Linked DNA regions of Chlorogloeopsis sp. ULAP01. The main gene of each other region encodes a partner of the protein of the gene in region 2 in a complex. Links are inferred from orthologs where the notes say so. Each region holds a gene or a part of one and is shown on either strand. Other genes may lie near its edges. The genes, in order: cdaA and glmM.

Region 1 (15,745 bases), on a different replicon or contig from region 2:
GAATAATCCAATCCCACAGTGCTGGGCGTGCTCTAGCAAATAATATTTTCAGCCAATAATTTAAACCGAGCGCACCAACTGCGGCTATACCCAAGCTAGTTGCTTCTATACCACGTTTATAAAACAACGGCCCTATTGCTAAACCTAAACAAATTAATAGCAAAACTGGTGGATTGCCAACAGAGGTGATACCTAGCATGATGGTATCTAGAAATGGCGTGTGCAGCCTTTGAATTGCTAGTAAAATTACTGCATCAAGACCAGATATATGCATTAGGAAGGTGCCAAAGACTAAGCTAGAAATAACCCCAGATACGATTGCCAGTTGTCTGCCTGCTTGTACTTTTCTTTGGGTAGGTGTTTGGGTTATGACAGCTGAGTCAACCATTTGGCTTTTGGCGTAACCAATGACAACATTAGCGATCGCAATTCCACTAATTACTACAGCATTAGTGAATCCCCCAGTTGCAATCGATAGCCCAGCAGATGTAAGTAAGGCTAGTGATGGTAATTTAAATTTTTGTATAAAATTATTGCGTTTTTCTTGGAATTGTAAATTTTTTGCTTCTTCTAACGCTTTCTGAAGCGAAGTTGTTCTTACTGGTGATTTTCCACCTTGTATTCTGTAATCTAAGACAATATCTTGAATGAGTGAGGCGATCGCATTTGGACTTTGAGATGAATTAAAAATCACAAGAATGTTTCCTGTGAAATTATTGGCACGAACTTCTGCGATTTTTGCTTCCTGCGACAATCTCAATTCTAAGTATTTTTTGAGAGCCTGAGAGCCATAAAGTCCATTTACTCTATATCTAGCTCTTCCTTTAACAGCAGTGTGTAATGGTTGAACCAAAGGATTGTCATTGGGAAGTTTATCGAGATGAGTACCCATTTTTCTAAATAAGCTGATTTTTGTTGCGATTTGGGAGTAAAGAATCACCCTCAAAGGATTTTTAAGAACTAAAAAAGCTCTCATCACAGCAATCTGCTAACAGCGCGTTCGGAGCAATATTTAAATCCTATCGTAGGTTTTGACGATGTATTGGCGATCGCTAAACTCCCAAGAGACTGGAACTTGATATCTAGATGAAAGCGAAATCTTAGCATCCAGTTTTCATATGCTACAATTTTTCTGTTAAGCTCATATAAATAAACAGTACAAGGGCGCGTAGCTCAGTGGATTAGAGCGTCAGATTCCGGTTCTGTAGGTCGGGGGTTCGAATCCCTCCGCGCTCGTTTTTTATTTAATAACTAGTTTTTCCTCTCCGGTTGCGGCTACCGTGTATACACATCTTTCTACAAAACCAAAATAGTCGTAGATCCCCCTTTATTAAGGACTTTAAAGGGTTTTTGCCTCCTTTTTAAGCTGGTTGGGGGGATCGAATGCCTGTGGCGCGAATTTATAAGATCTTGTGTGTACACCTTAGCCGATTGCGGAGAGGGATTAGGGTGTTAGATTCTATCAATCACATTCTAAAGACTCACGAGTGGAAACACCTGTCTTAGAATTAATACCACTTGCTTTAGCACAAAGTTTTTTCAATTCTGGGCCATCTAAAACTGCATTGGTGAAATCGGCACCTGTGATATCAACATTATCAAAAGTAGAATACAACATCATTGCGTCTATAAAAATAGCATCACTTAAATCTGCACCCTGAAAATCAACTAAATAAGCTATGCCGTTTGTCAAATCAGCGCCGTGTAGGTTTGCATCGTGTAACCATGCACCATTAAAAACAGCACCTCGCAAATCAGCGTTACTAAAATTTGCTTTCTCCAATTTGACTTTAGAAAATTCCTCACCAATTAGAGTTTGATTAGAGAAATCCTGATTGGATAGTTCTTTATAGCCTGCCACACGATTCATGCTCGAAGAATTTGCTGCTTGTGCGGATAGGGGAAACAACAGCAGCATAGTAGCTAAGACAAAGCTAGCTAATACTCGCCAAAATTTCATAATGCCGACTTAATAAATCTCAACAGTCATACCATTAATTATTAAACCGCACGATGAGCGTTCAGTAGTGATGAGTATTAAGTTCTTGCGATCGCCCGATCCAGAAATCTTGCTAATTGCGGCTAACGTATTTCTATTGCTTCATGGCAGCGACAACCCGCCACATCATTTATCGGTTTGACTTTTGCCATATTAATTACAGGTATTTCAGTAAGCAAGCAAGACGGATAAAAGTGCCATTGCTCAGTTAAGACGTTTAAGTCTTTGATCAAGCCAGTATGTATGTCCAAAACCCAACCATGTACTGTAGGTGCCTTCTGCTCGTGCATTGCCTTGCGTATGATAGAAGTTTGGTATATATTTTTCACTTGTGCCAAGACATTCAATTCCGCCAGGCGGTTCAAACGTTCTTCTGGCGTCGGCAAGGCATCTATTTCGTCTTGTTTTTGTAAATACAATTCTCGAATTGGATTTACCCAGTTATCAATCAGGCCAATTGTTCTTCCTTTTAATGCCGCCTTAATTCCACCACAACCGTAATGTCCACAAATAATTATATGTTGAACCTCCAGATGGAAAACCGCGTACTCTAAAACCGCTAACAAGTTAATATCCGTCAGAGAAACTTGATTGGCAATATTGCGATGTACGAATAATTCTCCCGGTTCTGTGCGAGTGAAATTTGTCAACGGCAGGCGACTGTCGGAACATCCGATGTAGAGAAACGGTGGCTTTTGTCCTCTAGCCAAATCTTGAAAGTAAGTGGGGTTTATAGCTAGTTTTTCCGCTACCCAAGACTGATTATTTTCGAGGAGTTGTTCAATCTTGTGATATTTCATTCATAAGTCCAGACACTCATGCTTCTAATTTATTTTGCTTACTTATGTTCGAGATAGCTAGTAAATATGACTTAATATTGAGCTATTAAAATTTGTATTTAGATAATAAAGTTAATAAATCTATGGTATTCATATACTTAAATCTATAGTTTTTTAGATTATGGATTTTTAATACCTAGTGGTAAGTCATGAAATGCGTACACAACAATCCAAAAAAATGTGATATTCTTCACTAAACAATTACATAGTCCTCCCTAAAGATTGCGATCGCTTAAGCATAAAGTCTAAGCATGAGCCATCGTAACTTTGATCTCCCTAAAGGCAGTCTTAAATAAAAATCCCCGACAAATCGTCGGGGAAGTTAGTGTTTTGACACTCTTGCACTTGATTTACCTACGATACTCACTCTTAAACCCATAAACTTGCCAAAATGCCAAAACCCATGGGATCAAGTTACATGGCAGTTTTTTATATGTATTGTTTTTGGCGCTTTTAAATAGGTTTAAACAAGGTAAATAGTATATGAGTACTTCACAGCAGTTTATATGCATAATTTTGCACAATAAAAGACCCCTGTGGTTAAACAGGGGAGGAGACTTTTCTAATTCTCTATGTTCTGTGCAAGAACGGATTGTTCATCTATAGTACTTTTGCTTCAATCCGGAAAGTTGCCAAAATGCCAAAATCAAATTCCATTGCTATGTAAGTACATTTAGTCATGGATGAGGATTAAAAATCAAAATCTTCGCTGATGTGGGCAGAGAATTATCCCTCAGGTTAATTCCGAATCCTCTTGGATGCAGGCGTGTACTCAAGCAACAGCCCCGCTATCATGGCTATCTAGATGGCGTGTTATTTAGCTTTTTAGCGATTAAATCTGCCGCTACCGCGATCGTCATCGTTAATCATAGATGCTCCCTAACGATCTATGGTTCTTCAATTCCATCTACAGGCAACAACAGAACGAACAGGAAATTAGAATCATGAATTAGAAAAATCTCAACAAGAAGTTTAAAGAGATTTGTGTCTACTTTATGACAAGTTATTTAAAACACACTGAGAAAAATAAGGTCTAAATTTTACAAGCGTAGAATTATTTTCAACCGACGTGTTCCCATCAGTGCTATTAAAATAGCAGTATAGTTTTTTAACTTTCAGTCGCCATATATTTAGAGAATAATCAAATCTAAAACAATTAAAGCAACAGTAACTGAGAGCGAAAATATTTTTCTCGCAATCACTGCTATATTTCTTGTGATTGGTGTTGTTATTATTACAATTAGAAGTTTTTGTTTGATATTTTCTAACTAAATTAAAATTTTAAACTCTGTTATTTTCTAAAAAACTTAACTGCTAATTAAGTAGCAAATAATACAAAAATATTTTTTACAAATATTTTTATAGGCAATTTTACTACAAATTAATGTATCTTTTGCAGCTATAGACTTGAAAAATAGCAACAAAAGTTATCCTTTGCAGAAGTCATACACTCAATGTTGACTCTCTAGTCGCCTCATTTCGTGCTGTACATCTAATGCGATTTGCAAAGCTTCATTTAATAACCTACCATGTTCACTAGCTTGTTCGGTGACTTGCATTGCTGTTAAAGCCGCCAAATTATTTGTAAATAACTCGTTATTTTTAATAATAAACTTTTTGTTTTCTCTTAAAATCCTTTCTGTTTTTAAAGCTCTAATTAAATCTGTTCTTGTTAGTTGTAATGCTTCAATAACTTTACTTCTCTCTTTAATTTCTACTCCAGAATTTCCAGCAGCTTCTATTTGGTCATTAATATCTATAGCTTTAACAACTGCATTATATCTATTTACGTCATTTAAGAGAATATTGAGCGAATGCGTCATATTTTCTTCAACTATCTTAAGTTTTTGTTTCCAGATAATATATAGTAAGACTTGAATTACAAAACCACCAAAAAAGCAAAATAATATTAATATCATCCACGAAGGTAGATTCGTCAGATTTGCAAAGCTTTTGCCAATAAAAACATCAAATATAATATAGCATAATACAAAGATGGCTGTTCCAATAAAAACTACTGTAGCACCTTCTGGTCCTTGAACTTTTGCAATCCAATCTCTAACAAAGGTTTTTAGAGGATGAATAATATTCGTCATCTCATTATCAACAGGTAAATTAGTCAATAATTGGAGTTCATTTTGACGAATTTCTAAGCCTTGTAAATCATCACGCACAGTTTCCCGATCCTGTGAAGATAGTTTTTCAAGTATTATATCTCAATCCAGTTTATGGTACAGGAATTGAATTCTCCTTTGGAAACGATGTTCTTAATAAAAATTATTTCTAACTAAGTAGTTTGTCCGGTCGTTAGATTATGTTATCGCACTGTTCCTATAAGGTAGTGTTCCACTGTTTTATGAATTTATTATATCCAGGATTCGTGAGCAGTAATTATTAGGTTTAAATTAGCAAAATTTTGACATTTTTAATCAAAACTTAGTAATTAATCAACCAATATTTAACGTAATACCGTGTCCAACCAGCACTAATGCACATTAATGATTAATAACAAGCGATTAATAATAGGTATCAACTGTAGTACAACAGTAAAACAATTGCCTGGAACCCTGAAGGGAAATCTATAGACGAAGGGCGGGCATCTTAATTTATCGGGCGATTTTAGAAGGTATCGCTTTTGAACAAAAACTGGTGGGAGATGCAGTAATGGCAGCTATCAACCAACCCTTTAGCGAATATATAGTTATGGGTGCTAGTAAAAACAATCTCTGGTGTCAAATTTTAGCTGATGTTACTGGCGTGCCAATTATGCGTTCTCTAACTGTTGAAGCTACTTGTTGAGGAGCTGGTATTCTCGCGGCTGTAGCAATCGGATGGTATCCTGACATTAGCATCGCTGCTTCATCTATTGCTAGCACTGCGCAATGTTTTATACCTAATTCGCAACCGCAAGCTATTTATGAAAAACTTTACAGCGAAGTCTACAGGCCATTATTTCTCACCCTAAAGTCATTGGTGGAAAGATTACCAGATTTGACTTCCGTACCGCGATCGCTTAGGGATTGAGATATGGCAAAGCAAAAATTGTGATTTTAGGTGCTGGTGTGATGGGAACTGCTTTTAGCGTTCCTCTCACAGATAATGGTCATATAGTTCATTTAGTCGGAACTCATCTAGACGGTGATATTATTGCTAAACTTCAGGCTGGTTACCCTCATCCGAAATTACGCATTCGTGTCGCGAACTTTAATGTATCAACAAAATAACTAAATATTATTTCTAATAACAACATGGCAACTGAAAAACTGACATGGTGGCGAACAGCTTTTCAACTGAAAGGTTCAGTCATCACGGCAATTTATAAGCGCGTATTAGGATGCGGTTTTTTTGGTGTTTTGGTTTCTTTGCTGTACTATTTTGAAATTCCTGTTTCGCAACCAATTTTAGGCAGTGTAATTCCTAGTATTGTTTTAGGTTTATTACTTGTTTTTCGTACAAATACAGCTTATGAGCGCTTTTGGGAAGGTAGAAAAAGCTGGGGTAGTATAGTCAATACTGTTCGGAATTTAGCAAGACAGATTTGGGTATCAACTGGAGAAATATCTCCAGAAGACAAAAAAGATAAAATCGCAGCATTAAACTTATTAGTGGCATTTGCTGTAGCAACTAAATTACACCTGCGTAACGAACCTGTCAATCCAGAATTAGAAGAATTAATGCAGCACTCTAAATATATCAAATTAAAAATGATGAACAATCCACCCTTGGAGGTGGCTTTTTGGATTGATGATTACTTACAACAGCAATATAACCGTAATTGTCTGAGTATTTATCAATTCACGGCAATGCGAGAATTATTAAATTTATTGGTAGATAATTTAGGTATTTGTGAACGCATTTTAAAAACACCTATACCACTAGCTTATGCAATTCATTTAAAGCAACTATTACTACTTTATTGTTTATTATTGCCTTTTCAAATCGTAGAAGAACTTGGTTGGTGGACAGGTGTAATTGTGGCTTTAATTAGTTTTACTTTGTTTGGGATTGAAGCCATTGGTTTAGAAATAGAAAACCCATTTGGTTATGATGCTAATGACTTACCTCTAGATAATATTTGTAATACAATGAAGCGTAATATTGATGATTTAATGAGCCTAAGTCCTAGCACACGCTCGCATCGAGAATCACATAACTAATGCAAACACCAATTAAACCCCTCACATTAGCTGAATTTCTCAAACTTCCTAAGACAAAACTCACCAACGAATTTATAAACGGTTACGTTTACTAATTGAAATTCTCTCTCTAGAACAATCTTAAACGAGAGTAACAGATAATATACTTTTTTGCTTGCGAAATCAAACTACTTTAGGATGGTTAATCGAGCCAGAATAAAAGGCAATAATTTGTTTTTTACCCAATCAATTACCTGAAATCAAACGTCAATCTGATGAAATTTTACCTGTTCCAAATTTTCTCGATTTGCAGTTAACTGTTGGACAGGTATTTGAATGTTTGAAGTTGGGATTGAGATGATTATAGCTAACATATAAAAAGAGTGATCGCACACACAAAAGCATGAGTTAGCGTAGATGCACATAACTTAGCTAACTATTCTTACAACCGCCTAATTCCAGTTTCCAAGCCTTGGCAAACACTCGTCAGAAAATCTAAATCCAAAGTTGCAATTGTATCGGTAGGTTTGTGATAGTGCGGATTCCGCATAAATGCTGTATCTGTCACCATTATTGCTGGGTAACCCGCATCCCAAAACGGCGCATGATCACTTTGTCGTGTTTGAGGGACTATGTGTCCTTTATTTGGTACTGGTAGCCACTGACTTGGTACGCCGGCTTTGCGAATGCAGCGACTAATAGAAATTAAATCCCGTAATGTTCGCCAGTTGCCAATTAAACCGATAAAATTACCGCGATCGGGGTAAATATGTTTTAAAGGAGGCGGGTAATTTTGGGAACCAGGAGTAGAATCGCAATAACCCAACATTTCGAGCGAAATCATTAAACGTAACGCTTGTTGTTGTTGCCGTAACTTAGTTACATATTCGGTACTACCCAACAAGCCATATTCTTCCATATCGAAAGCCACCAGTCGGATTGGATATCTGATTGGTTCTATGGCAAACATTCTTGCTAATTCCAGCAACACTGACACACCAGTGGCATTATCATCAGCACCTGGCGTTCCTGGTACAGCATCATAATGAGCGCCAATTAAAATTAATGGCAAATCTTCCTTTTGAGACTCAGCAGCAGGTAGATTTAAAATGAGATTTTTACAAGCTTTAGCACCTACATAGAAGGTGTGGATATCCACACTCCCCCATTGTGCAAATGAAGCGCGAATGTATTCTTGGACAAAAAAATGTCCTCCACTTGCCAGATATGGATCGCGATCGCGAGCTATTTGAGTAAGATGAGTTTCCAGTTGCGTTTTTAAATTCACAATAATCTAACAGCTAACATTGGTTCACCGTGTATTTATCAAGTGCAAGATACAATAAATCAAGCATTAGTTCTAAACAAATAATTTATAAGACACGCCAGGAGAACAGCAACGCATGGGCAAGGTAGTCGGCATCGACTTGGGTACAACTAACTCTGTAGTCGCCGTCATGGAGGGAGGCAAGCCGGTGGTGATTGCCAATGCAGAAGGTATGCGCACAACTCCCTCCGTAGTTGGCTTTAGCAAAGACGGCGAACGCTTAGTCGGGCAAATGGCACGGCGGCAAACTGTTCTTAATCCCCAAAATACCTTTTTTGCAGTCAAACGCTTCATTGGGCGCAAGTATGGCGAACTTAGTCCAGAATCAAAGCGAATACCCTATACCATCCGTAAAGATGAAATCGGCAATATAAAAATAGTATGTCCTCGCTTGAATAAAGAGTTCGCCCCCGAAGAAATTTCGGCAATGGTTCTCAAGAAATTAGCAGAAGATGCCAGTAAATATCTAGGTGAACCAGTCACAGGAGTAGTACTTACCGTTCCTGCTTATTTTAATGATTCTCAGCGACAAGCAACACGGGATGCTGGCAGAATTGCGGGGTTAGAAGTGTTGCGGATTCTCAACGAACCTACTGCTGCATCTTTGGCTTACGGTTTGGATCGCTCTGACAGCCAAACAATCTTAGTATTTGATTTGGGTGGTGGCACTTTTGACGTTTCGATTTTGGATGTCGGCGATGGCGTGTTTGAAGTTAAATCCACTAGCGGCGATACCCAACTAGGTGGAAATGAATTTGATAAAAAAATTGTCGATTGGTTAGCAGAACAATTTTTAGAACAAGAAGGAGTAGATTTAAGACGCGAGCGACAATCTTTACAGCGTCTAATGGAAGCCGCCGAAAAGGCAAAAATTGAACTTTCTTCAGTTAGCGTTACTGATATTAATTTACCCTTTATTGCGGCTACAGAAGAAGGACCTGTACACCTGGAAACTCGCTTGACTCGTTCTCAATTTGAAGGGCTGTGCGATGACTTGTTAGGGCGATTGCGTATACCTGTGAAACGAGCGTTAAAAGACGCTAGCTTGACTCCCGCAGATATTGATGAAGTTGTCTTGGTAGGCGGTTCTACACGTATGCCCATGGTACAACAACTAGTACGAGCCATGATTGGTAGAGAACCTAACCAAAATGTCAATCCCGATGAAGTTGTAGCGGTAGGTGCAGCCATTCAAGCAGGCATTCTCGCAGGTGAAATGAAAGATGTCTTGCTGCTAGATGTTACACCTCTTTCTTTGGGATTAGAAACTATTGGTGGCGTGAGAAAAGTACTTATCCCCCGTAACACCACAATCCCTGTTCGCCGTTCTGATATTTTCTCTACATCAGAAAATAACCAAAATACCGTAGAAATTCACGTCATTCAGGGTGAACGGGAAATGGCAGCAGACAATAAATCTTTGGGGCGCTTTAAGCTGTATGGCATTCCCCCCGCTCCTCGTGGTATACCGCAAATACAAGTATCTTTTGATATTGATGCCAATGGAATTTTACAGGTAACGGCTCTAGATAGAACTACAGGCAGAGAGCAAAGTATCACGATTCAAGGAGCTTCTACCTTAAGTGAGGGAGAAATTCAGCAGGCGATTCGGGATGCCCAGAAGTATGCGGATGTAGACAGACAACGTAAAGAAAAAATAGAAAAGCGCACTCGCTCTGAAGCTTTAATTTTACAAGCTGAAAGACAGCTTAGAGAAGTCGCGCTAGAATTTGGCATGGGATTTGCCCGCACTCGACGTCAACAAATTGACAATATCTGCCGAGAATTACGCGAAAGTTTACAGCAAAATGACGATCGCGGCATAGACCAAGCATACGCTGATTTGCAAGATGCTTTATCAGATCTTAGCCGGGAAGTCCGCCAGTATTACGCTGAAGAGGAAGACGATGACTTGTTTGGCGCAATTAAAGACATCTTCACTGGTGGAGATAAAGAACGTGAGTCTGCCAGAGATACATTTCGCGATCGCGATTACTACGATAGAGGCTATGACAGAAGCTATGGCAGAGAATATGACAGAGATAGAGGCTATGGCAAAAACAATGACAGAAGCTATGGCAGAGAATATGACAGAGATAGAGACTATGGCAAAGACAGTCGTTCCCCCTACGAAGACGGTGGTTACTCACGCAAAAATCGTCCCAGCTACCAAGATAATTGGGATGACGACGATGATTGGCTCTAAAGTAGAGGGCGGGTGCTTTCCCGTCCTTTAACTGTAAAAATAAATCTATATACTTTTGAAAAATACCATGAATATAGATTCAAAATGTAGCTGTAGTTATTAGTAATTTGGGAATAAAGAAAGAGTTATTAGTTTGTAGGAGCGGGCTTTGTCAATGATATTTAGGCTGAAACAGACAATTTATCTTCTAAACCCGCCCGTGCTAGTGAGCTTGGTTGATTGCTGCCCATAAAAGTAAGATCAGGATAAATTATCTTCCATATTAACTACTGAGAATAACTAAGCAAATAACAACCGACAGAATATATCTTCAAAAAATATCAAATCTAAAATCTAAAGTTAAACGACTGAACTTATGCAAAATTTGCGGAATTTTCGCGATTACTACGAAATTTTGGGAGTATCCAAACAAGCCACTAATGAAGAAATTAAAAAGAATTATCGGCGTTTAGCACGGCAGTATCATCCAGATTTGAACCCAGGAAATAAAGCCGCAGAGGAAAAATTTAAGGATATTGGTGAGGCTTATGAAATCCTTTCCGATCCAGAGAAACGAGTCAAGTACGACGAATTTAGCCGTTACTGGAACCAACAAGGCTTTAGTGGTAAACAAGGGCAACGGGCAAAACCCTGGGGAGGAGATAATCGTTCTAACGGTCGCGCTACACAGGATGTAAATCCTGGTAACTATGCTGATTTTACTACCTTTATAAATGAAGTCATCGGTGTGAAAGTGGGCAAGAATGCTACTGCTAGCTCCAGTAACACTACTACCGCCGATCCATTTCGTACACCTAGAACAAAAGTTTCATATTCCCCCAGCCAACGTCCTAGCCGTCGGGATATCGAAGCGAGACTATCCTTACCCTTGGAAAAAGCTTATCAAGGTGGATTGGAGAGAATTCGCTTAGAAGATGGGCGATCGCTAGAAGTAAGTATGCCCCCAGGAATGGTAACAGGACAAACTATCCGACTGCGAAATCAAGGCATTAATGGTGGCGATTTATACCTAAAAATTACTGTCGAACCTCATCCGATATTCAAAATAGAAGGCACCGATGTTCAATGCCAAGTCCCAATTACTCCCAGTGAAGCAGTCTTGGGAGGGCAGGTAGAAGCACCTACCCTAGATGGGTTGGTAAAAATGACAATTCCCCCTGGAGTCAGATCTGGGCAAAAATTGCGCCTCGTTGGCAAAGGCTACCCCACCAATAAGGGTAAACGCGGTGATCAATTAGTAGAAATTCAAATAGTTACTCCCAAAAATATTAGTCAAGAGGAAAGGGAACTGTACGAAAAAATCCGGCAGCTTGAAACATTTAAACCCCGTGCTGATTTGTTTTCATAAATAGTTAATGGCAAATGTCCCGCCAACCCTGCTCCATAAAGCTTAGTAGGTTTAAAATATGAGAGATTAGAGAGATAAAATTTATCGCTAGGTGAACAAGACAACCGTGAATCAGAACGGGGCAATGCCACAAAGCAGTGAATCTACATCCACCTATTACACCCTGCTAGGACTGCATCCAGGAGCATCGCCAATCGAAATCCGTCGCGCTTATCGGGAATTGAGCAAACGCTATCATCCAGACACTACAAGTTTGCCTACCACCGTTGCCACTGTTAAATTTCAGCAACTCAACGAAGCCTACGCCACCTTGAGCAACCCCGAACGACGCTTAAGATACGACTTAAAAATAGGCTATTCTCGCTTTGGAGTAATTCAAGCACCCCCCGATTTAAACCACCCTGTTTCCTATTCTTACGATTGGTCTAAATCAGCTTACCTCGACGCTAGCGATCGCCCTCTCTCGGCAGGCGAAATTTTTGCTTTGTTTATTTTGGGCTTGACTTTTTTAGGTTGCTTATTGCTTGCGATTGCCATTGGCTTAACTCGTGGTGAAGCCGCTTTCCAAACCCAGTTAGTCGAACCCACTCCTGTTGTCGTACAGCCACAAAACAACCAGCTTTCCCAACCTTCTAACCCTCAATAAGAGTGGGAGATGGGGAGACAAAAGGAGGACACTTCCGTGCGCGGCTTCCCCGACTTGTAGACGCGCTTAGCGCGGCTTCCCGCAGGGTGGAAAGTGTCTGTCGACAAGGAGCATCAGGAGCAGGGGAGAGAACTACTATCCACTAACTACTAACCAATAACTAATGACTAATAACTATTTAAAATTTAAAATTAATACTTAACAAAAATTTACTTTTGACTTTTAACTTACTTATGTCGCTTCCTTCTGCTGATACACCGCTATACAACCATCCACTTCCTTATATAGAGCAATGGTTGAAAGAACAAGGCTGTCAACAAGATGAAAACCAATTACACTGCTGGCGTGTGCAGCGACCTAAATGGGAAGCTGAAATTTTACTTGATGTTGAGCAAATTATAGTCAGATATATTAGTGCCGGTGAGAATGGGCAAGATATCCAAAGAGCATTTAAATATTCTCTGAGTCGGCAAGATATTGAACAAGCGGTGTTTTCTGGGCCGTAAATTAGGGATTAGGGACTAGAGGGGGGAGATAAGGAAGATGGGGAAGAATTTACTCTTATTACTTCCTTAACTTCCTCACCTCCCTCATCTCCTTGTACCCCATCCTCTTTCCCCGTGTCCTCTTCTTCCCAATCCCCAGTACCCAGTCCCTAACCTACACTTTTCCAAACCGCCGTTCTCGCTGTTGATAGGCACACAACGCACGGTGAAATTCACTGCGATCAAAATCAGGCCACAGAGTCTCGGTGATATAAATTTCTGAATAAGCTATTTGCCAGAGCAAAAAATTGGAAATTCGCATTTCCCCACTAGTACGAATTAACAAATCTGGATCGGAAATGCCAGTGGTATAAAGGTGGCGCTCAAAGGTTGCCTCATCAATTTCGTCTGGCTGGAGCAATCCTTGCTGTACTTCAAAAGCGATCGCCCGACAAGCTTGGACTATTTCCTGTCTACCTCCATAATTGGTAGCTACCGTAAACCTAATACTACGATTATTTCTAGTTTCTTCTACCGAACGGGAAATTTCTGCTTGTAGCGCCCGTGGCAAACTACTCAAATTCCCGACAAACTGAATTTGCACATTCTCTTCGACCATTTCCCGCAATTCTTGACGCAAAACTCGCTGGAATAGAGTCATCAAAAAATCTACTTCTTCTTGAGGTCTACCCCAATTTTCGGTCGAAAAAGCATAAGCAGTCAGTGCTTCAATTCCCCAATCTTTACAACAACGGAGCAAATCCTTCAAAGCGTCTACTCCCCGTTTATGACCCATAATTCGTGGCAATCCTTGACGCTTTGCCCATCGACCGTTGCCATCCATAATTACCGCTACGTGCTTGGGCAAAAGTTCTCGTTTTAAATCAGGGGGCAAATATTCCAGTTGAGTTTGTTGTGCTGTCATTTTTTGTCTCGCGAAGCGGTCGATGGTAGTCTGAGTAAACGTGAAACCAGTGCTAATGCCTGACTGCGAATCTGACGACCCAAACTTAGCAAACCAGGAGCAACTGCTTCCCGGTCTACAGTTGGCGAAAATCGAGCTTCCAGAGACTCTTTGAGCTTTGTGATCGTCAGTGGTCTATTGAGAGTTCCTCTTTCTGCTAAAGAAATAGAACCTGTTTCTTCAGATACAACGACACAAATGCAATTCTCGACTCGTTCAGTTATTCCCATCGCCGCTCGGTGGCGTGTTCCCAACTGACGCGAGGCTGTACGTCCTGAAAGCGGTAAAATTATACCAGATGCCACAATCCGCGAACCTCGTATCAATGTAGCACCGTCGTGTAAAAGAGTTTTTGGTTGAAAAATTGTCTGGATCAGTTCTTTGGATACTTCAGCGTTCAGCTTTACTCCTGGCACGGAAAAATCCCGCTCGTCAATCGGGCCGGATGTTTCCAAAATTAATAAGGCACCAATCCGATTTTTCGACAATTCTTTCACTGCTTCAACAATTTCATCAATTACACTATCAGATTTGGGAACTGCCAGACGGGATGGTTGAAACAACTGCCGAAACTCTCCACGTCCTAGTTGTTCTAAAAATCGGCGAAATTCTGACTGAAGAGCAACCGCCATTGCTACAGCACAGCCAATCACCAACTTTTCCAGCACAAAATTTAGCAGTTGCAGTTGCAATTTGCCACTGATTGCTGATGCCAGCATCAAGATGATAAATCCTCGCACCATCCAAAGTGTCCGGCGCTCACTGATAATCACTAGTATCATGTACGTTAGCGCCAGTACCAAAATAATATCCAGAGCCTCAATCAGCAAAGGCCGAGACCAACCTTGGTTTATCAGCCATTGCCTCCATAAATTTCTCATGACATCTGGACTAAACCTTCTGCCTCTAAATAAAGTAAGTCAATAGTCAACAATTGACAGTCAATAGTCAATAGTTTTGAGAAGGAACGCCACTCGCCACTCTTGCGCAAAGTCCATCTTTCCTAATTTAAAGATCCCCTCGCAGGCATCTTCAGGACGTCTAGAAACTGAGCCAAGTACGTTGGGGGTTTTCCCCGTTGTAGATGCTAAGGCTAAGGGCTTGTGCCAGATGAAACTGGTAGGAAAACCCTTACTTTACAAAAATCACTCCGTGTTTACTATAGTTGCTCAGAGGGAAGACTATTTCCCTCTCAAGAGTACTGGCTTACTAAAGCGCTACTTGCTAATGACTACTGAGCTAATGACTAACTCTTTAGTCTTTCTGGTAGGCAATCTTGTCGAATTAAATCTTCATAAGTTTCGCGTTGCAAAATTAAATTTGCTTCGCCATTCGCCACTACAACAGCTGCCGGTCGAGACAAGCGATTGTAATTAGATGCCATACTGTAATTGTAAGCACCAGTTGCCATGACTACGAGAATATCTCCAGGTTCCGTTTTAGGCAACTGGGCATTTTTAATCACGATGTCCCCAGATTCACAATGTTTTCCAGCAATTGTGACTGTTTTTGTACAAGGATCTGACATCCGATTGGAAACCACTACACGATACACTGATTGATAAGTAATTGGACGGGGATTATCAGACATACCCCCATCAACGGCAACGTAGGTACGAATATCAGGAATTTCTTTGGATGAGCCGATAGTGTATGCTGTGACGCACGCATTAGCAATTAGCGATCGCCCTGGTTCGCACAGTAATTTCGGCAAAGGTAAATTTTCTTCTGTACAAGCGGCTTGAATGACTTCACAAATCGGCTTTACCCATTCTTCAATGCTGGGAGGATCGTC
Region 2 (15,731 bases):
CTACTCCTTTTAAAAAGCACTTGACAAAACCAACGTTTTCTGCCATCGTGTGGGCTTTTTTAGTGCCTACACGCAATTTGGTAGCTAGATTGCTGCTCATGCTAAATTTCTCAACTTTAAAAAGTCAACTGCCGGAGTATCGATTTATTAACGGCTACAAAAGCCACTAAAACGTTACAGTAGAGCTATTTGATGAGAAATTTTATTAAATATTTTTAAGCTACTAAGTTTTGTAGGATTGGCAAACGTAACTCAATCACTTATACAGAGCCATATTTGCACAACTTAAAGTTTTGTTATGACTGGCTAAATTTAATTTACATCGGGGATTGGGTACTGGGTATTGGGTAAAGGGGACAAGGAGAGGATATGCCTGGAGGCGGCAGCCCACAAACCGTCGTTACCAGGTTCAACCTAGTAACGAGAAATCTAAAATTCCCAGTACCCAGTACCTAATCACCAGTCCCCAGTCCCTATTTAAGCACTATCTCTTAAAAAAGCTTTACTTAAATCAATTTTAGGCGAAGAAAAACTAATAGGACTATCGTGATAAAACCTACCCATAGAGAATTGTTGAATAAGTTTTAAAGTGTTATCCTCCTGTGTGTCTGTGTGGAGTGTTTTAACGTATGGTCTCATCTATAACTCGGCCTCAAGGCTTTGGTGGAAATTCTGCTTCTGAGCCAGATGGATTGCAGCAAGCGATCGCAAGCAATTTAGCACTAAATAATATCTCGCTACCAACAACTCCCTTGTTTGGCACAGACGGTATTCGCGGACGAGTTGGAGAATTACTAAGTGCACCTCTAGCATTGCAAGTTGGTTTTTGGGCGGGGGTTGTATTGCAATCTAATGCTTCCCAGATCGGCCCGATCATTGTTGGACAGGATTCGAGAAATTCTAGTGATATGCTGGCAATGGCCTTAAGTGCAGGCTTAACAGCAGCAGGGTTAGAAGTTTGGTATTTAGGTTTATGCCCTACTCCTTGTGTTGCCTATCTTACTAGTGTTAGTGATGCGATCGGCGGAGTGATGATTTCTGCCAGCCACAACCCACCGGAAGATAACGGCATTAAGATTTTTGGTGCTGATGGTTTGAAGTTATCGCAAGTATTACAGGCAGAAATTGAAGCAGGATTGCGGGGTACAGCATCGCCTAGTATTAATCGCAATTGTGGTAGGCATTACTCCCGCCCAGAGTTGGTAGAACGTTATGCTGAAGCCCTAAAACATCCTTTACACGCTGTCAATCTTCAAGGGATGAAGATTGTTCTAGATTTGGCGTGGGGGGCAGCTGTTGGGTTAGCACCATCAGTATTTGAGTCGTTAGGGGCAGAAGTTATTTGCTTGCATAATCAAGCGGATGGCGATCGCATTAATGTTAACTGCGGTTCTACTCACTTAGATATTGTGCAAGCAGCAGTTAGCGAACACAATGCCCACTTAGGTTTTGCCTTTGATGGTGATGCTGATCGCGTTTTGGCAGTAGATCATAGCGGCAGACAAGTAAATGGTGATTACATCCTTTACCTGTGGGGACGCTACCTACAACAAAAACAAGAACTACCAAATAATCTCATTGTTTCCACAGTCATGGCTAACTTAGGCTTTGAAAGAGCGTGGGAAAAAATTGGTGGTAAGCTAATTCGTACAGCAGTGGGCGATCAATATGTCCAAGCAGAAATGCATTCCTCTGGAGGAATGTTAGGTGGAGAACAATCTGGTCATATTCTGTGTCGCCATTATGGTATCACTGGAGATGGTCTACTGACAGCTTTACATTTAGCAACTTTAGTACAGCAAGCTGGTGTTCCTCTCACAGAAATGGTTGATCAGAGCTTTCTAACATATCCTCAACTGTTGCGGAACGTGCGTGTAGAAGACCGCAGCAAACGTCTAGGATGGAAAGAATGCCAACCTCTACAAGAAGCGATCGCTTGTGCTGAGGCAGGAATGGGTAATACAGGCAGGATACTAGTTCGTGCATCAGGCACAGAACCAGTCATCCGAGTCATGGTAGAAGCAGAAGCAGCGGAACTTGTTAATTATTGGACAAATGAACTTGTGTTAAAAGTTCAGCAATATCTAGCAGCTTGAGAAGGCAGGAGGCAGGAGGCGGAGAGCAGCGTCGTGCGGAGGTTCCCCTCCGTTGTAGACGCGCAGCGGCGAGCAGCGCGCCCTTGCGGCTCTGCCGACTTGTAGGCGCGTTCGCCGTCAGGCGTTGCGTTAGCTAGCGGCGTATCCGTTGGTAGCGACTGCGTACACGCGAAGCGGGTTCTCGTTAGAGTACCCGGAGGGCTTCCCATAAGGGTGGCGACTGCAAAGAGGCAGATTTACCTCTTCTCTCCTTGTCCCCTTGTCTCCCCTGCTCCTTGTCCTCTCTCACGCTCCCATTCCCGAATACTGCTTTAATCCCTGCCGCCACAGCCAGCGATTCAAAATCAAAAATAATAAAATCCAACCTAATGTTGCCAAAAATCCCCTTGTCATATTTACAGGTAGTCCCACCAAAATACTCGCAGGAAAATCAATTAAATAGGGAAAAGGTGTGAAAAGTACTACTGTTCTTACTGGTTCGGGGAAAACATCTAAAGGGGCAATCATACCAGACAAAAACAAATAAAATAAGAACCAAAAATTTTCTATGGCGCTAGCTCTTTCTGTCCAAAAAGCAAATAAAGCAAACGTGTACTGAATTACAAAGCGTAAGATAAAAGCCAATCCACCAACCAAGAAAAAAAGAAAAATTTCTCCTAAACTCGGTACCCAAAAAGCTTGAGGATACAGTATAAAAAACAATCCAATTAACAGGAACGTAAAGGGTATACGCGCACCTCTTTCACCTAGATGAGATGCAACATGATGCCACACTGGATCGAGTGGTTGTAATAATCGGTTAGAAAGCTTGCCTTCTATTACTTCCTTTTCAACATCCCAGATTGCCCAAACAACTGTTAATTGCCGAACGAGGAAAACAGCTAAAAAGTAACGGGCAAAATCTACGGGTGTTAAACCAAAATTTCCACCTTGAGCTGCCTGCGTCCAAACTCCCATTAATATAATTGGCAAAGAACCAGACAAAACCCATAAAATAAGTTCTGCTCGATACTCCACCATATAAGCATAGTAAACAGAAAGCAATGTCCAAGCTGTTCTAAGGAGGCGCTTCATTATCTGGTTGTTGGTTGGTAGTAGTTAGTATTTAGTAGGGGAGGCAGCCGCATGAAGAGCCAGTACGTTGTAGCACCTGGCGTCGGGTTCCCCCGGTTGTAGCGACTGCCGTGCGGGTTTTATTGATAACTTTGGGTTAGAACCGATAATTTATTTTTTAAACCTGTCCGTACAGTAGCTAGTAGTTAGTAGGTAGCATTTGGTTATTAACCATTAACTACTATCCACTATCCACTATTATCTACTAACCACTCCTTCTAAAAATACTCGCCCAATCACCTCTTCTACAGGCGGTTCAGTCACTTTTAAATCAGTTACCTCTAACTCAACTAAAATTCGCGATACAGTACGTGTTAATTCTTCTTGCTGTACCATAAAACACACCATTCGCCCATCTACCTTTTGCACATCACCGTAAAGCATGAGTTTTTCCTTAGGTAGAGGATGAGCCAACTCTATATGAACTTCTCGATAGGGTGCAAATCTTTCTAGTAATCCATCCAAACTACCGTCATACATTAGGTTTCCTCGATGAATTAACAGTACTCGTTCGCATAAAGCTGTAATATCAGCCATGTAATGACTAGTTAGTAACACGGTTGCCTGATAGCGCTGATTGTATTCACGTAAGAAATCACGTACCCCCACCTGAGCGTTAACATCCAATCCTAAAGTGGGTTCATCCAAAAACAACACTTTGGGATGGTGCAATAGTGCTGCTAAAAGCTCTGCTTTCATCCGTTCACCCAAAGATAGCTTCCGCACAGGTTGGGAAAGCTTGCCTTCTAGGGACAGCATCTCAGTTAATTCTCCCACCCGTTGACGAAACTCACGCTCCGAGATATCGTAAACAGCAGCATTAATCTTTAAAGAATCCATTGCTGGCAAATCCCAAAGCAACTGTTGTTTTTGCCCCATCACTAAGGTAATCTTTTGCAAGAACGCTTCTTGACGACGAAAGGGAACATAACCAGCTACTCTGACTTTACCACTAGAAGGATGAACCAATCCTGTGAGCATTTTGAGTGTAGTAGTTTTACCTGCACCATTTGGCCCTAAAAAGCCTACTACTTCACCTGTTCCAATTTCAAAGGAAACATCTTGAACCGCTTTAATTTCGCGATAGGTGCGACGAAAAAAGTGGGTAATTGTTCCAATTAAGCCTGGTTCTTTAACAGCAACAGGATAAACTTTGCTCAAATTTTGAGCCTCGATAATCGGCATATATTTTGTTAGTAGTTAGTTGTTAATTGTTGATAGTTTGTACCCATTAACTATTAGCCATTAGCTATTAACTATTAACAACTTTTTAACGTAAACGACCCGATCGCAGAATACTGATAATCAACCACAATCCCAATAAACTAGCAGTAGCAAATAACACGTTACTTAAAAAAGATAGTTGGGCTGTACGTGCATTACTAGAAATAATTGCTGCACCCATAATCAGTGAGCCTACTAAGATACTGAAAGAAAGTCGATTGGCGGCATCGTCTGCTGTACGACGCAATCCATCTAGCCCGCGTAAAGATAAATTCCACTGTAGTGTTTCGGATGTAACTCTATCTAAAAGTAATTCAATATGTCGGGGAGATTGTAAAGACAAACTTTTAAGATCCAGTGCTGTTCTCAGAAGCGATCGCACAGGAGCTTCTCCAAACAACTGGCGACGAAATAAGTCTGTCAGCAATGGTTGAACTTCATCTATAAAGTTAACCTCTGGATTGAATGATCGCGCTACTCCCTCTAAATTAGCCAGAGTCTTAGCATACAAGCCCATGTTGCTAGGTAAGCGAATTTTATTATTGCGGGCAACTTGCAGCAGTTCGTAAATAATCTGACTAAAATTCATTTGAGACAAGCTCAAGTTGTAATACTTGCGCAGCATTCGGTCATAGTCATTTTCTAAGCGAGATAAAATTACTGGTTGGGCAGAATCTGAAAGTTGCAAAGTCAATTGAGCACAGCGTTGGGCATCTAAATCGACAATTGCCAGCAACATCTCCGTCAATATCCGTTGCGTGCGCGGATCGAGCCTTCCCATCATGCCACAATCAATTAAAGCAACCCGCCCATCTTTGAGATAAAACAAATTCCCTGGATGCGGATCGGCATGAAAGAAGCCATCTATATAAAGCTGTTGGAAAAAAGCACGAAATAACAGAGTAGTAACTTTTTGACGTTCGACAGCAGGACTTTTACCATTTTGGTCATTGTCAAAATTAGCTGACAATAGTGGTACACCATCCAACCATTCCATTACCATCAACTTGGCAGTAGTCACATCCCAGTAAATTTCGGCAACTACTACCTGATTAGGGTCAAACCAACGACCTTGAGATAGATTACGTCGTAATTGATCAGTATAACTAGCTTCTCGCGTAAAATCTAACTCAGCTTCTAGGGCTTTGGTAAATTCTTCGGCTATGGATTTGATTTCGTAAGTTTGCCCAAATTCGGTACGTGCCACCAAATCGGCAATACCTTGAATCAAAGCAATATCTTGGTTAACGATAATATCTATTCCCGGACGTTGAACTTTCAGCGCGACTTCCCGTCCGTCTTTGAGTGTAGCCCGATGTGTCTGAGCAATTGAGCCAGCCGCTACAGGTATAGGATTAATAGTTGCAAAAGTTTCCTCTAAAGGCTGTTTTAATTGTTTACGGATGATAACTTCTATTTCTGACCAAGGAACAGGTGGTACTTCATCTTGCAGCGTTGACAATTCCTCGATATAAGACGCGCTTAGTAAGTCCGGGCGGGTAGACATTAACTGTCCAAGTTTAACATAAACAGGCCCCAAATCTACCAAGATATTTTTCAAAACCGCAGGTGTGGGCAATTGAGGCTCATCTGGTTTACCGCCAGTGAGCAACCTTCGCATATAGTCCCAGCCATTGCGGAATAAAACTTCGATGATTTCTCTTTGACGGGGAACAGTTTGGGTGAGAAACATAATTCTAACGAACTGCCATTACGATGCAGGAAACGCGAAAAAATAAATTAATTAAAGAGGTATGCAGCAAGGGATGACAATACAACCGCCACCAGAGTTTCTAGTTGTAATAATTTTGCTGGCATGAGTACAATCTTTAAATCTTTGTAAAGATGATTGTACGGCTTCTACTAAACTTTGCTCAGTCAGCATTTTTTTAACGTATTGAGAGCAGGAATCCCCGCCATTTAATAGCCGATGAGGGCAGGAAAATCCTTTGTACGGAGAAATATAATCTTGATAAGCAGTAATAGAGTTGATTGCTGTTTTCTTAACAAAAGGCTCAAAGTAGGTAATTTCCATAACTAGGAGACAAAATATCCAACACTCAATTTATATCGAAAAATTTGTCTTTTCAGCCTCTGTCAAGGGTTAGGGGCTAAGAAGAGGATGGGGAGAGGGGGAGATAGGGAAGAATTGACTCTTATTACTTCCTCACCTCCCTCACCTCCTTGTCACCTGTCCCCTGTTCCCTATCCCCTTCAAAGTAGTTCTGTAAATCGGGGATCGTTTTGAAGAGTTTTGAGGATTTGTTTGATTTCTTGGGTGCGGTCTTTTTTTACAATCAAAGTTACATTGCGATCGCGCACAATTACCACATCTTCTAAGCCGATAGTAACAACTACATCATTGGGATCGCTATTGTAAATAATTGCTCCATTGGTATCCAATCCAACATGAGCACCTAATTCTACATTTGTAGTATCTTCTTTTTTCAATAAACGCTCGATCGCATTCCAGTCACCTAAATCATCCCAACCAAATTCCACCGGAATTACGTATGCTAGACCTGTCTTTTCCATAAGGGCATAGTCTATACTCATCTTAGGGAGATGAGTATAGATATCAGGGCCATATTTTTCCAACGGCTCAATAATATCCGGAGCGTGGATATGCAGTTCCTTAAGAACAACACCCACCCGAAAGATAAACATCCCACTATTCCAGCTAAAGCGTTCCGTAGACAGAAACTTTTCTGCCGTTTGACGGTTAGGCTTTTCAGTAAAACGGTTAACGTGATAAGCTGGCAAGTCATTAAAGCAACCAATTTTTTCGCCTTGTTCTATATAGCCGTAACCAGTTGATGGAAAGGCAGGTTTGATCCCCAATGTGACAATCGCTGCTGTGTTTGCCGCTAGTTGAGTTGCTGCATATAATGTGTTTGCAAAAGCTTCTTGTTCAGCAATCCAGTGATCGGCGGGGAAAAAGCCAACAATAGCGTCATCTCCGTAACGCTTTTTGATTTCTAAGCTTGTCCAAGCAACAGCAGCGGCGGTGTCTCGTCCTTGTAACTCAATTAATAAGTTATCAGGTGGGAGTTTAGGCAGTTGTTCTTTAACTCCTTGAGCTATCTGACTAGAAGTTATTACCCACAAGTTGTCCCAATCGCCTGCAAGTGGTAGCAGCCGATCAGCAGTTCCTTGTAGGAGACTTCTACCACTACCATCTAAATCTAAAAATTGCTTGGGACGGTTTTGGCGACTTAAAGGCCAAAAACGCTCGCCCTTTCCACCGGCAAGAATTACAGGGAACAATGGTCTAGTCATATTGTCATGGAAAATTCAAGAATATTACAAGTTTACAGTGGTGTCTTTAACTAGCAAGATTTGTCGCTAGCATTAACATTACATCCAGGGAGTGGTTGAGTGGGGAGAAAGTTGTGGTTAAACAAGCAGAACGATTAAAAAATAAAATTAAATTTCAACGAGTGCAGCAGCCACCTGTTCAAGCAAATGCGCAACAGCAAGTAGAAGTTTCTTCTCAATTGGTAGAGTCTGTCGGTTCTATTCCTAGCCAGCTTTACCAAAGGTTGGGTTTAGCTATGCCTCGGTGGCTGTTTTGGCTATTGACGATCGTCGTTGGGATCACTTTGTCAGGGCTGTTGGTATCAACCTTGGCGCTTTGGACTCCGTTGTGGAGTGATATAGATAGAACAGACGAAGAATTGGGCATGGATAATCCAGATGCCGAGAAAATGCCATTGCCTGGGGAAATCTGGAGCAATATCTCCCAGTACAAGCTGATACGCCCGATGAATATTTTAGTGATGGGTATCGAACCAGTTCCTGGAACTGTTGACGGCTCACCAGAAAGTTTTGCTGGTAAAAGCGATACCATGTTGCTCCTCAGGCTCAACCCCGAAGACAAAACTATGCGGGTACTTTCAATTCCCAAAGATACAATGATAGCAATTCCAGAATCTAAGGGATTAAATAAAGTATCCGAAGCGAATGCGCAAGGAGGATCGGTTCTAGCAGCACGAGTTGTCAGCCGCACCCTGAGCAATGCGCCTATAGACCGTTATATCCGTATTTCTACTAGTGGTTTGCGGCAGTTGGTAGATCAACTGGGTGGAGTAGAGGTGTTCGTTCCTAAAGCGATGGAATATAGAGACTCTGCTGGTAAATTTTCGATTAACTTAGTCAGTGGCTGGCAAACTCTTAACGGAGAACAAGCAGAACAGTTTATCCGTTTCCGCGAAGCCAATACAGGGGATTTACCAAGAGTGCAGCGACAGCAAGCTTTAATTATGGGTTTGCGCGAACGTCTGTTTAGTCCTACTGTTTTACCCAAATTGCCCCAACTAGTGCGGATTATGGGCAAATACTTTGACACTAACTTAAAAGTTGAAGAAATGATGGCAATAGTCAATTTCACTCTCAACTTAGAGAGGGATAATTTCCAGATGACTATCTTGCCAGGTATTTTCAGCCGTTTAAGTGCAGATCCTGATAGCTATTGGCTAGATCTGTCTGGAAGAATTGACTTACTGACTAATTATACCGGAGTGATTATAGGTGGTCTCAAGTCAGATGCACGACCTGTAACTAGTCTCAAAATTGCTATTCAAAATTCTTCCAATCAACCCCAGCTAACAGAAAAAGTTATTAACTCTCTTAAACAAAAAGGCTTCACAAAAATTTATGCTGTCCCAGATTTACCCGATCGCCACAGCGAAACTAAGATTATCGCGCAAAAAGGTAACCGTAAAGCAGCAGAAAAACTGCAAGAAGTTCTGGGCTTAGGTAACATTGAGGTGTCGGCGACAGGCGATTTAGAATCAGAACTCACCATTCGGATTGGGAAAGATTGGAAAGAGTAATTTGGTTAGTGGTTAGTGGATAGTGGATAGTGGTTAAAAACCAACTACTAGCTACTGTACGGGTGGGTTTAGAAGATAAATTCTCGGTTTGAACGTAAACATAATCAACAGAACCCGCCTCTACTACCTACTAAAAAGCAACTATGTTATGAAAAAATTTTTGCTGCGCTTGTTTGGTTTGATGGGAATTTTGATTCTGGCTTGGTTATGGGTGTTGCTTAGTGCCAAACCAGCGATCGCTTGATGAAATGAGTTTTATCGAAAAAACCCTGACAAAGTTCTAGATTTCCGGTTAAATGTTTTCAGATAAGCGCCGTCTGAATATTTGTCGGGTACTATTTGTGACACAAGAACAAAAAGTTTCTCGTTCTCTTGCCGGGATTGCCGGAATTGTTGCTGTTGCCACCATCATTAGCAAAGTTGTAGGGTTGGCACGGCAAGTAGCAATAGGTGCGGCTTTTGGTACTGGCCCTGTTGCTGATGCCTATAGTTTCGCCTATATTATCCCAGGTTTTTTACTAATTTTACTTGGTGGCATTAATGGCCCTTTCTACAGTGCAATTGTTAGTGTCTTAGCCAAGCGCAAAAAAGAAGAAGCTGCTCCTTTAGTGGAGACTATGACAACCCTGGTTGGTGGTGTACTTTTGATTGTCACGATCGCTTTGGCAATCTTTGCTGGAAATCTGATTGAGGTAACTACACCAGGGCTAGATCAACGTGCAGATGGACAGTTGGTGAAGGCGATCGCCACAAAACAACTCCAGATCATGTCACCAATGGCTATTCTTGCCGGACTTATTGGTATCGGATTTGGCACACTCAACGTCGCAAATCAATTTTGGTTACCATCTATTAGTCCTTTATTATCAAGCATTACAGTTGTAATTGCCGTAGCTTTTTTATGGTTGCAATTAGGTACTAAAATTTACACTGCTGAGTATTTAATGTATGGCGGCGCGGTATTAGCGATCGGAACTTTAGCGGGAGCTGTGCTGCAATGGCTTGTGCAATTAGTGGCACAGGCACGTATTGGTATGGGTTCATTTCGCCTGCGGTTTGATTTTAATCAGCCGGGAGTTAGGGAAGTCATGAAAATTATGTTGCCAGCTACCTTCTCTTCTGGGATGCTCTACATCAACTGGCAGATCAATTCTATTTTCGCTTCCTTCATTCCTGCTGCTGCCTCTGGCTTGAATTATGCCAATTTACTGGTACAAACTCCATTAGGAGTCATTTCTAATGTCGTTTTAGTTCCTCTATTACCAATTTTTTCTCGACTAACCGATCCAAATGATTGGCATGAGCTAAAACAACGCATTCGCCAAGGATTAATTCTTTCTGCCTTCACGATGCTACCTTTGGGCGCATTGATGATTGCTCTTTCAAATCCGATTGTGCGTGTAGTGTATAAACGGGGAGCTTTCGATCAAGCTGCCTCAGATATGGTGTCCTCGCTGTTGGTTGCCTATGGTGTAGGAATGTTTGTATATTTAGGGCGTGATGTGCTAGTGCGGGTATTTTATGCCCTGGGTGATGGTGAAACGCCTTTTCGCATTAGTCTGTTTAACATCTTTGTGAATGTCTTCCTAGATTGGATTTTAATTAAATCTTTTGGCGCTCCTGGTTTGGTTTTAGCAACAGTAGGAGTAAATTTGAGTTCAACATTAATGCTCTTATGGTTGCTCGATCGCAAGCTGAATGGCATCCCTTGGCGAGAATGGAGCATACCTATTTTTGGTTTGACTGGTGCAAGCTTCGTCGCAGGTTTTGCCAGTTTCTTTACTTTAGGGGTTGTACAAAGGTTCTTGACTACAGATGGTTTACTGATTCAACTATTGTTGTTGAGTATATCTGGCTTGGTAGGTTTGGGCGTTTTTGGGGCGATCGCTGCTTGGATGAAGTTACCAGAAGTGAATATTTTTGTAACTCGGATGCGGCAAAAGTTTTTCAAGAAATAGGATAAGCATCTGTCATCATCTATTTACACCAAGGCAGGGAAAAAGTTATGGGGAACAGAACTATTAAACTCATCTGTCTCCTGTCCCCTATCCCCTATTACCTAATTTCCCTTCTGCCATCTGCCCTCTACTTAACTTCCAAAGCTTGTGATGTTGAAGTGACGCCTGCAAAACAAAATTGCTCCCAAATTACAAAACAAACAGGTTATCGCCAGCCACAGCAAAATATAGGTAGGAGCCATTACCACACCGATCGCAAACCAACTATAAACGTGCAAAACCATGACTAAAGCAAAAAGGCAAGCTACCCCTGCGGCTTGCCAGACTTGATGTGATGGGCGACGGAGTGCGGCGAAAATCATCGTCAAAATGGTGGCAAGCAAGTTTGCTGGCACCAGAAATGCGCAAATGCTAACACAGTTCACGCGGGAAAACTCACTTAAGCTATGAAAATCAAGCATTATTTTGTGGAGGTAATGTCAATTTAGTATAAGTTACTTAATAACTACATTAAATAATGAAATATAAAGCATGAGTACCACTTGCTGACATTGTAAAATAAATTAATGAATTTGAATATATACTCATTTGCAACTGAAAATTAACATCATAAAAAATCAACTTATAGGTCAAAATTATGTTAGGTTATTTAGTTGAGTTTGCAACAAATAACATCATTATTGTAAGTTAGTTATTCTCTGTTCAACTTCACCTGCTAGTTACTCTTAATAAACCAAATTAGTTGTGTCAGTTTACTGAAAATTAAATATTTACTCTATAAATCAATTATTACTATCTTTAGTGTCAGCTAATAAATTTTATATTTAAATTTATAATTAAATTTTTGAGTCTTTAGGGGTGGGAAGCTTACCCACCTTTGTATACCAAATATTCAACTACCCCATGAGAATCACTGTGTCGATAACGTGAATTACGCCATTGTCAGCTTCTATATCTGCTGCTAAAACAGTAGCATTTTTAACTTCAAATCCATCAGAACAATCAATATTAATTGTTGAACCTTCGACAGAAGTCACAGTGCCAAGTTTTGCTAAATCATCCTTTTTAAGTTTTCCAGGTACAACATGATACTTTAAAATTCTTGTTAGTTGGGGAATATTCTGTACTAAAGTTTGGATAGTTCCAGGTGGTAATTTGGCAAAAGCATCATCTGTGGGTGCAAAAACTGTAAATGGGCCAGGGCTTTTTAATGTTTCTACCAATCCTGCCGCTTGTACAGCAGTTACTAGAGTCTTAAAAGAATCCGCATTAACAGCAATATCAACTATATCAGCCATTTATTTCACCTTAATATTAGAAAGATTTTAAATAAAATATTAAATAAATGTAAATTAGTGTTGCTTTTGATTAAGTAATGGGAATCATTAGCAGAAACTAATACTCTCAAACATACTCAAGATTATTCTCGCTGTTTACCATTGAGAAGCTAGAAGCCATAATAAGTTCTTAATTCTCTCTTCTTTTTTTAGGAAATGTTGGAGCGCAGATACGCCATTCTCGGAACGGGCGCTTTAGGTGGATTCTACGGTGCTAGACTGCAACAAGCTGGATTGGATGTACATTTTTTACTTAAAAGTGACTTTGAACACGTAACTAAAAATGGTTTAGTCGTCGAGTCAAAAGATGGAAACTTTGCACTTACCCAAGTTAAAGCCTACTGTGACGTTGAGAAGATGCCGGGTTGTGATGTGGTAGTAGTTGCCTTAAAAACAACACAAAATCATTTGCTGCCACAGATGTTGCCTCATGTGCTCAAAGATAATGGCGTAGCTTTAGTACTGCAGAATGGGTTGGGGATTGAAGAGGAAATAGCTGATATTGTTGGTAATCATAAGGTAATCGGTGGATTATGCTTTTTGTGTTCTAATAAATTGGGGCCAGGTCATATTTGCCACCTCGATTATGGAAAAGTTACCTTGGGAGAGTACGCTCCTGACTATCAGGCAGTAGGCAATACAGACAGAATGCGGCAAATAGGTAATGACTTTGAGCGTGCTGGTATTGCGATTGATTTAGCTGAAGATTTACTTTTGGCACGTTGGCAAAAATTGGTGTGGAATATTCCTTATAATGGGCTATCTGTGATTCTCAACGCTACAACACGTGAATTAATGGCAGATGCTTATACTCGTAAATTGGTGGAAAATTTGATGTACGAAGTTGTCGCCGGAGCCAAAACTTCTGGTAGGACGATAGACGATCGCTTCATTGCCCAAATGCTTGAGTATACCGATAAAATGAAGCCTTATCGCACCAGTATGAAGATAGACTACGATGAGGGGCGTCCATTGGAAGTAGAAGCAATTTTTGGTAATCCATTAAGGAAAGCGCTTGCTGTTGGTGTAAATTTGCCACAAATTAGTTGTGTGTATCATCAGTTGAAGTTTTTGGATGCTAAAAGTAGAGACTTTAATAAGTAACAGGGTATGGGTTACAGGGGCAGAACAGGAGTTAGTATTTAAAGAAAAATTTAATTTTTGCAGGACTCCCACATAAAATGCTGACTGAGATATTGCCTTTTAGCTTTGACTTGGATGCAGTAGCAATAGCCGGAACTAGTTTATGGTCTTTGGCGCTATACTTGGGTTTTTCCCCAGTCAGTGAATGGGTAATCGAAATGCTCAATCGCTGGTTTAACTTTGCCGAGCGATCGCTTTATACAAGCCAGTCAGAATTTGAAAAGACTCGCCAAGCAAGAGAATCGCAAAACGCTTTCTACGCCTCATTGTTTAGTATTTTGCCTTTTCTTGGCATCGGTACTTTATGTAATTGGTTAGTCGAACTAAGTTTAGGACGTAGCTGGGCAATTAGCATGGGCATACTCGCCTGTGTCGGTTGCAGCGTGTACGAATTGGGACGACGGGATGGGAAGTCTTCTGGGGATTAGGGACTGGGGACTGGGAAAGAAGGAGAGGAGCAGGGGAGCACCAGGGGCAAGAATGTCAAGCACGATTCTCTGTGTCTCCGTGTCCCCACGCCCCTTTCCCTCTTCTAGCCCCTAGCTCCTATCTCCTCACACACCAACTGTGCAAGTTTTTGCGCTGCACCAGTTTCTCCTCTAATGCCGCGCAACTTGGCTCGTATTTCGTCTAGTTTTTCGGGATAAGTCAAATAATCTAATACTATTTCCGCTACCTCTTGCGGCTGAAGTTTTCCTACCAGTTCTGGCACAATCATTTCTTGCGCCCAGATGTTAGGCCATGCTAATAAACCTTTACGCCTCAAAAATAACCAGTTGATAGCTTTAGCAAAGGCAGAACCTACGCCAGGTAAATTTGCTAGCAATCCTGGCAAACCATCCCAAGCTCTCATCGCATCTAATTGTTGAGTGGGAAGCAAAACAATCATTGGCACTGCTAAAGAACCTAGTTCAGCTGTATTTGCTCCTACGGTTGTTAAGCACATACAACACTTGGACAGCATATCGTAGGCAGGATTTTTAGTTAACAGTTCGATAGTTAAACCAGTTGCGGTTTTAAGTACAGGAGCCTCATAGTGAAATAATTCTGCTGACGAAAAACCGAAAGTTTTCACAAAAGGGTTTTTCTGGGGATTGGCAAAACTAGCTAAAGTGTTTAAATCTAAAGTCGGCGCTACAGGAATGACAAATCTAGTTTGTGGCCTTTTGGCGTGAATATATTCTGCTGCTGCTAAAGTCAGAGGTACTCCCTGAGATAACTTTGCCGCCTTAGAACCAGGGAGTAAACCTATCAGTTCAGTCATTTGTCCTTGGTTTTCTACCATAGACAAATGATTAATGACTAATGACGAATCACTAGCTGCTTCTGCCATCAAATCCCCAACAACGGTAAATTTATGGGCATATTTCTGCGATGCTCTAGCGTAAACTTCTGGCTTCATTACCCCAAAGCGATTGATTAAACTATGCCAGCGTGCCTCCCATTCCGCGTAAACAACCGTACTATAACCAAGCCTTTTGCCAATAACTACAGGAAAAAATTGATCTCCACCAAGAAAAACAACTACACCTCGACTTCTCCAATCCCAATTTTCATCGGTTTTTCCCGAAAGTAAAAAACGCCAAAAATGCTTTGCTGACTGCACTCTATCTACTTCTGGGTAAGAACTGGCTATATCGGTTTCTTTACCAGTGGCGTTAGGGCAAGGCGATAAAATCACTGAAATTCTTACTTTTGAACGGTCATCTCCCAGCTGCTGACGTAATGCTCGCACTACTGGGCGTACCCAAGTCGTTACTTCTCCAGGGCCATTTGAGAGAATTACAATATCAACTGCTGGCATAGTCATTTTTTGATTGGCTGGTGATGGTGTGTTTGCTAAAGGCAGAGGGCAGGGTGAAGATTTTAGAAGGCAAAAGTGGAAAATAGATTTATTTAACAAAAATTTATACTTAAGCAAGTAATCACTTTTTTTCTTGTCAATATTTGTAACAAAGTATTTAATTATTTATATCGTTTTGTGTCAGATAAGCGACAAAATCGCCTGTGAGCAAGCTTTTTCTG

What was found.
Region 1: the proteins of glmM (region 2) and cdaA are in contact, whole or in part, in a crystal structure (PDB 7OJS), measured with the Bacillus subtilis proteins. The link is inferred for Chlorogloeopsis sp. ULAP01 from one-to-one orthologs.

What each region holds. Positions count from the first base shown.
Region 1 is NZ_JAUDRH010000002.1:338,458-354,202, forward strand. Bases 12,870-15,745 are described here. They hold cdaA (diadenylate cyclase CdaA), read right to left. Parts: upstream 14,832-15,745; coding sequence 13,908-14,831; downstream 12,870-13,907. Other genes in these bases: QUB80_RS05165 (DUF3143 domain-containing protein), read left to right, coding at 12,870-13,007; uppS (undecaprenyl pyrophosphate synthase), read right to left, coding at 13,162-13,911; lysA (diaminopimelate decarboxylase), read right to left, coding at 15,197-15,745. Outside these bases: QUB80_RS05100 (phosphatase PAP2 family protein), read right to left, coding at 1-892; QUB80_RS05110 (pentapeptide repeat-containing protein), read right to left, coding at 1,463-1,960; QUB80_RS05115 (carbonic anhydrase), read right to left, coding at 2,083-2,799; QUB80_RS05120 (hypothetical protein), read right to left, coding at 4,290-5,012; QUB80_RS05125 (FGGY-family carbohydrate kinase), read left to right, coding at 5,455-5,637; QUB80_RS05130 (hypothetical protein), read left to right, coding at 5,859-6,062; QUB80_RS05135 (bestrophin family protein), read left to right, coding at 6,087-6,995; QUB80_RS05145 (M28 family peptidase), read right to left, coding at 7,417-8,262; molecular chaperone DnaK, read left to right, coding at 8,378-10,507; QUB80_RS05155 (DnaJ C-terminal domain-containing protein), read left to right, coding at 10,863-11,855; QUB80_RS05160 (J domain-containing protein), read left to right, coding at 11,980-12,501; more of QUB80_RS05165, read left to right, coding at 12,735-12,869. UniProt on the Bacillus subtilis protein: One of 3 paralogous diadenylate cyclases (DAC) in this bacteria, catalyzing the condensation of 2 ATP molecules into cyclic di-AMP (c-di-AMP). Upon expression in E.coli leads to c-di-AMP synthesis.
Region 2 is NZ_JAUDRH010000005.1:278,018-293,748, reverse strand. What follows is about bases 1-2,862. They hold glmM (phosphoglucosamine mutase), read left to right. Parts: upstream 1-629; coding sequence 630-2,096; downstream 2,097-2,862. Other genes in these bases: QUB80_RS11875 (ABC transporter permease), read right to left, coding at 2,382-2,862; QUB80_RS11885 (biliverdin-producing heme oxygenase), read right to left, coding at 1-100. In the rest of the region: more of QUB80_RS11875, read right to left, coding at 2,863-3,170; QUB80_RS11870 (ABC transporter ATP-binding protein), read right to left, coding at 3,408-4,394; QUB80_RS11865 (ABC1 kinase family protein), read right to left, coding at 4,480-6,126; membrane protein insertion efficiency factor YidD, read right to left, coding at 6,178-6,468; QUB80_RS11855 (mannose-1-phosphate guanylyltransferase), read right to left, coding at 6,648-7,712; QUB80_RS11850 (LCP family protein), read left to right, coding at 7,826-9,268; murein biosynthesis integral membrane protein MurJ, read left to right, coding at 9,565-11,226; QUB80_RS11840 (hypothetical protein), read right to left, coding at 11,358-11,687; QUB80_RS11835 (fasciclin domain-containing protein), read right to left, coding at 12,123-12,524; QUB80_RS11830 (putative 2-dehydropantoate 2-reductase), read left to right, coding at 12,720-13,667; QUB80_RS11825 (hypothetical protein), read left to right, coding at 13,745-14,134; QUB80_RS11820 (glycosyltransferase family protein), read right to left, coding at 14,239-15,510. UniProt on the Bacillus subtilis protein: Catalyzes the conversion of glucosamine-6-phosphate to glucosamine-1-phosphate. Glucosamine-1-phosphate is used for cell wall biosynthesis.